Linked DNA regions of Pedobacter ginsengisoli. The protein of the gene in region 2 interacts with the protein of the main gene of each other region in a pairwise test. Links are inferred from orthologs where the notes say so. Each region holds a gene or a part of one and is shown on either strand. Other genes may lie near its edges.

What was found. The genes of interacting proteins can lie anywhere in the genome.
Region 1: the proteins of CPT03_RS15805 (region 2) and CPT03_RS00835 interact in binary tests that used the Escherichia coli proteins (3 or more experiments, as listed by UniProt). The link is inferred for Pedobacter ginsengisoli from one-to-one orthologs.

Annotation. Positions count from the first base shown.
Region 1 is NZ_CP024091.1:211,119-214,068, forward strand. It holds CPT03_RS00835 (ABC-F family ATP-binding cassette domain-containing protein), read right to left. Parts: upstream 2,465-2,950; coding sequence 536-2,464; downstream 1-535. Other genes in the region: CPT03_RS00830 (DUF5103 domain-containing protein), read right to left, coding at 1-539; CPT03_RS00840 (quinone-dependent dihydroorotate dehydrogenase), read left to right, coding at 2,504-2,950. UniProt on the Escherichia coli protein: Genetic data indicate it may be involved in ribosome assembly or function.
Region 2 is NZ_CP024091.1:3,828,562-3,831,902, forward strand. It holds CPT03_RS15805 (2-oxoglutarate dehydrogenase E1 component), read right to left. Parts: upstream 2,997-3,341; coding sequence 201-2,996; downstream 1-200. Other genes in the region: odhB (2-oxoglutarate dehydrogenase complex dihydrolipoyllysine-residue succinyltransferase), read right to left, coding at 1-181; CPT03_RS15810 (MerR family transcriptional regulator), read right to left, coding at 3,063-3,341. UniProt on the Escherichia coli protein: E1 component of the 2-oxoglutarate dehydrogenase (OGDH) complex which catalyzes the decarboxylation of 2-oxoglutarate, the first step in the conversion of 2-oxoglutarate to succinyl-CoA and CO(2).

The DNA.
Region 1 (2,950 bases), 3.6 Mb from region 2 along the record:
AAACGTAACGAAACCTGCGAACTGGCAACCACATCTACGCCAATATTAACCAAATTATCTACCACATAAAACTGTTGGGAAATTACCGGTTTTTGCTGATTGCCGTCCTCATAAACCTTTAAAATATAGTTGCCCGAAATTTTAGGGCGAATCTGAGTATTTGGTAACGTCAGTTGGTAGTGTGTGTATTTCTGGATGGTACCAAAGGAATATTTGTAATCTGTTATTCTATCCTCGCTTAAACTTTCCAGATAATCAATGGTAGATAAGCGCGACGATTTCCAGTCCGAAGTACAATGTTCAACCGTATACCAGTAATTTTTACTTCCGGCATTGAGGTCGTCAAATGAAAACACCAGACGCTCATTAGATTTTAGAGCAATTACCGGTAACGATTGTTCTTTTTGCGCGTTGTAACACTGTACCGTTTTTATTTGAGGCAGGTACACCTTGTTTTCGTATACAAATTGCTGCTGTTGTGCAACAGCGATTTGTATAGTTAACAGCAGCAAAAAAAATAATCCTGCGGGTTTTATCATTTACTTTCCAGTTCCATTATTTCAGAAGCCAGGTCTTCCCATGTATTCTGGGCAGTATCCAGCTTATGTTTGGCAGCTAAATATTTCTTATTTGTTTCGGCAAGTTTGCCAGCGTCCGAATAAACTGCTTCATCTGCAATTTCAGCTTCAACAGCTTTAACGTCCAATTCAAAAGCGGCAATCTCAACCTCAATCTTTTTCAGTTGGTCGTTTAGTTTTTTAAGCTGCTGCAAACTGTTTGGTGTAACAGGTTGCTTTTCTTCAATAGCTTTTTTAACCTCTTTTACCTCTTTATCTGGCCTTACCGGAACAGTGCTAGGTTTTGCAGGAGGTCTTTTGCTATTCCATTCTTCGTATTCAGCATAAGTGCCCGGATATTCTTTAATATCCTTGTCTTCTATAAACCAGATTTTATTGGCAACATTATCTAAGAAATATCTATCATGAGATACTGCAATAAAAGTACCTTCATACTGTTGCAATGCCTGAATAAGGATATTTACAGATTGGATGTCGAGGTGGTTGGTAGGCTCATCCAGAATCAGGAAGTTGGAGTCGGTTGTTAGCGATTTGGCCAAAGCAACTCTCGATTTTTCTCCCCCTGATAATACGCGGATCTTTTTGAACACATCATCACCGGTAAAAAGGAAACATCCCAATATACCACGCAATTCTGTATCTGTATGTTTAGGAGCAAAAGCTTGCAGCTCCTCAAGAATACTGTTGTCAAGATGCAACGATTCCAATTGATGCTGCGCAAAAAAGGTAGTAGTAACATTATGGCCTGTTTCGCATTTGCCGGTATAGCCTTCAGCTCCGGCAATAATTCTAAGCAAGGTCGATTTACCCTTGCCATTAGCACCAATCAGGGCAATTTTATCACCTTTCTCAATTACGCCTTCTGCGTTTTCAAGAATATCTACATTGGGATAGCTTTTTGTAGCACCCTCAATTCTAACAACATGACGGCCAGAAGGTTTAGAGAACTTAAATTGAAAATTTACAGTAGGGTTGTCATCATCAACATCCTCCACACGTTCCATTCTGTCCAAAGCTTTCATTCTGGACTGAGCCATCTTAGCTTTAGAAGCCTTTGCTTTAAAGCGTTCAATTAAGCGCTCTTCCTGCTTAATTTTAGCCTGCTGATTTTTGAATTCTCCTTTTTGAATTTCACCACGTAAAGCTTTTTCTTCAAGGTAGAAGCTGTAATTACCGGCATAAGAAGTTAGTTTTCCTTTGCGCGATTCAACAGTTTTATTTACCACCTTATCTAAAAAGTACCTATCGTGAGAAACAATTACAATAGCACCTTCAAAACCTACAAGATAAGTTTCCAGCCATTTAATAGATGGTAAATCCATGTGGTTGGTAGGCTCATCCAGAAGTAGAATGTCTGGAGTTTGCAATAGAATTTTGGCAAGCATAACACGCATACGCCAACCTCCCGAAAAAGTATTTAACGGCCTTAACTGATCTTGTGTACTAAAACCCAGACCAGCTAAAATCTCATTAGCCCTGTATTCTATATTATATCCATCTAAAGCTTCAAATTCCTGTTGCTTATCACTCAGTTTATTTAAAACTTCTTCAGAATAATCTGTTTCTATTTTTTTAAGCAGTTCCTCAATTTCATCATGCAATTGGTTTTGGCGTTCAAAAGCCTCCATTGCAACATGTAATATACTATGGTGAGAATCGTAAGAAAGTAAATCCTGGTTTAAGTAGCCTATTTTTAAGTCTTTAGACATAGAAACAGTACCTGAAGAAGGAGCATACTCACCTACAATTATTTTTAAAAGAGTAGATTTTCCTGTTCCATTTGCACCAATTAGCCCAACCCGGTCGCCTGGTTTAATGTGCCAGTTTGCCTCATCATACAGCGCTCTGGAGCCAATTAGAAATGTTAAGTCGTTTATCGAAATCATGTGGCTGCAAAAATACAAACAAATTCCTATCTTCGTCCCATGTACCGTTTAATTAAGCCTATATTTTTTAAATTTGACCCAGAGGAAGTGCATTATTTCGTTGTGAAACGACTGAAATGGTTTCACGATCACTTTCCGCTTGGCCAGACTATCCTTAGAGGTAGTTTTGATGTTAACATTAAAGGGCTTGAACGCGAAGTTTTTGGTATTAAATTTAAAAATCCGGTAGGTCTGGCTGCTGGCTTCGATAAAAACGGAGAATATATTGAAGCATTAAGCGATTTGGGTTTCGGATTTATCGAAGTAGGTACTGTAACGCCTTTGCCGCAACCAGGTAACGATAAGCCAAGGATGTTCCGTTTGGAAGATGATAGCGCTATCATAAACCGCATGGGTTTTAATAATAAAGGGGTTGATACCCTTGCTGAAAGGCTTAGGTTATTAAAAGCCGCTAACAGCGATATTGTTGTAGGTGGTAACATCGGT
Region 2 (3,341 bases):
CAGCTACTGTTTTTAAAGTTCCGGCTTGTTCTGCAGTTAATTCAAACGTTGCCTTATCAGATTCCAATTCGGCAATTACTTCGTCCATTTCAACTACATCCCCATCGTTTTTTACCCAACGTGATAAAACAACTTCGGTTATCGACTCGCCTACTGGCGGAACTTTTATTTCTATACTCATAACTGATGTATTATTTTTTCTAATCTACATTATAAACTTTGTTCACTGATTTTTTAGCAATCTTTTTCTCTGTTTCAGTAACAGGTGCTTCAAAAGCTTTTGCTAAAATATATGCCTGTTGATCTGCATGTTGTTTTGCAAATCCAGTGGCAGTACTACTGCTTTCTTTTCTTGAAATCAGTTCAATATCACTAAAGATAGTTCTTCTTAATTTACGTAACAAATATGGCCATGCGCCCATATTCTCAGGCTCTTCCTGTACCCAAACTGCCTCCTTAGCATTTTTGTATTTCTTATACACGGTTTCCATTTGTTCCAACGGAGTTGGATAAAGCTGCTCCACACGAACAATAGCAACATCCTTGATCTGATCTTTTTGTTGTTTTTCCAACAACTCATAATAGATCTTACCCGAACAGAATAATACCCTTCTAACATCAGTTGCATTAACATTTTCATCGTTAATAACCTCCTGGAATTTACCATCGGTAAACTCAGTAAGCTTCGAAACACACTGAGGGTTACGCAATAAACTTTTTGGCGTAAACACTACCAAAGGCTTTCTGAAATCACGTTTAAACTGTCTGCGTAATGCGTGGAAAAAGTTAGCTGGAGTTGTACAGTTAGCTACCTGCATATTATAATCAGCACAAAGCTCCATAAAACGCTCAATCCTTGCAGATGAGTGCTCCGGCCCTTGTCCTTCATAACCATGAGGCAATAACATTACCAAACCATTTTCGCGTTGCCATTTAGTTTCAGCACTTGCAATATACTGATCTACAACAATCTGAGCCCCGTTAAAGAAGTCACCAAACTGGGCTTCCCAAATGGTAAGCGCATTAGGATTAGCCATTGCATAACCATATTCAAAGCCCAACACACCATACTCAGATAAATGCGAATTGTAAATATCAAAAGGAGCTTGCTGGTCAGAAATATTTGCCAATGGGATATATTCTTCCTCAGAATCTTCAAGAGTAATAACCGCATGTCTGTGCGAGAATGTTCCGCGTTCAACATCCTGACCACTTAAACGCACTCTTTTTCCTTCAGCTAACAAAGTACCATAAGCCAGTTGCTCACCCATTGCCCAATCGAATACATGAGTAGTATTGGCCATTTTACTCCGCTCATCAAAAAGTTTCTCTATTTTCTTGAAGAACTTTTTATTTGATGGAAGCGTACTTATTCTTTTAGCAACTTCAAGCAATGTTGATTTTTTAACAGAAGTATTTGGCGAAGTTTCAAAATCTTTAGGTGTAGCTAAACGCATGTCTGACCATGCACCGCCAAATTTCACCTCATGATATGTAGAAGTTATTTCTTTAGCCTCATTTAAGCGTTCCTGCAATATACCACGGAACTCTTTCTCCATTTCCTTAGCCAAACTCGCTTCAAGTTTACCCTCACCAATCAATTGCTGAATATAAATATCACGTGGATTAGCATGTTTCTCTATACTTTTGTATAGAAGTGGTTGGGTGAACTTAGGCTCATCAGCCTCATTGTGGCCAAATCTGCGGTAACATAATATATCAATGAATACATCATTTCTATATTTCTGACGATATTCCATTGCTAAATTAATGGCATATACTAAAGCCTCAGGGTCATCACCATTCACATGAAATACCGGCGATAGGGTTACTTTAGCAATATCAGTACAATAAGTACTGGTACGGCCATCTTTATAGTTTGTAGTAAAACCAATCTGGTTGTTAATAATCAGGTGAATTGTACCACCGGTTTTATAACCATCCAAACCAGCCATCTGAATTACTTCATAAACAATACCCTGTCCCGCTACAGAAGCATCACCATGTATTAAAATCGGTGCAATGCGCGCATTGTCGCCACCGTACTTAAAGTCAATTTTAGATCTGGTCATACCTTCTACCACGCCATTCACTGTTTCCAGGTGAGACGGGTTAGGGCATAAACTCAAATGCACACTACTACCATTATTTGTAGTTACGTCAGTTGAGTAACCAAGGTGGTATTTCACATCACCTCCAAAAGGAGATTCAGCACTGTAACCTTTACCTTCAAATTCAGCAAAGATATCCTTATAGGTTTTCTGCATGATATTGGCAAGAACGTTTAAGCGCCCTCTGTGTGCCATACCAATTACAAACTCTTCAATTCCAAGTTCTGCACCTTTCTCAATTACCGAATCCAGGGCAGGTATTAAAGCTTCAGCACCTTCAAGAGAAAAACGCTTCTGACCAAGAAACTTAGTTCCAAGGAAATTCTCAAAACTAACCGCCTCATTCAATTTCTTTAATATCCTTCTTTTCTCATCAATAGAGAAATTTGGAGTATTACGTACGCTCTCCATTTTATTTTCAATCCACGAAAGAACTTCAGGAGTACGTACATACTTATATTCAGCACCAATAGAACGGCAATAAGTTTGCTTTAAAAAATCAATTATATCACTCAGTTTGGCCGCTCCAATACCAATCTCAATTCCAGAATTAAATACAGTGTCAAGGTCTGCCTTTGTTAATCCAAAGTTTTCCATATCCAAAGTAGGTAAATGATGGCGTCTTTCCCTTACCGGATTAGTTTGGGTAAACAGGTGACCACGCTGGCGATACCCGTTAATTAAATTAAGAACATTAATTTCTTTTAAAAAATGCTCCGGGGTTTCAGAACTAACAGATGTTCCTGAAGATCCTCTTCCAAAATCAAAGCCTTCAAAAAACTTTTGCCAACCAAATTCAACGGAATTAGGATCTTGTTTATAAGACTGGTATAAGGATTCTATGTATTCGGCATTTGCGCCGTTGAGATAAGATAAATTATCCATTATGTATGAATTGCTATAAGTGTTGCAAAATTAGGTTTTTTTACCTTAAAAAACAGGTAAATTTCCTTATAAATCTTCAAGAAAATCAACCATATCGCAAACATTTTTTAGTGGAGTCAGTTGATCCTTCACAAGAATGTCAAATTCAGATATCAAACTCCCTGCCACTAACAGCGGTACGTTCAAATTATCCATCACCTTTCCTACTATTTTATTAATATCCTTACCTAAATTTAATGAGGTCAGCACAATAAAAGAGTAGTCAGGTTTATAGGCCGCTATTATTTTTTTCAGGTCAGCATAAGGTATTCCCGAACCAAGGTACAATGTATCCTGTCCGCAGCT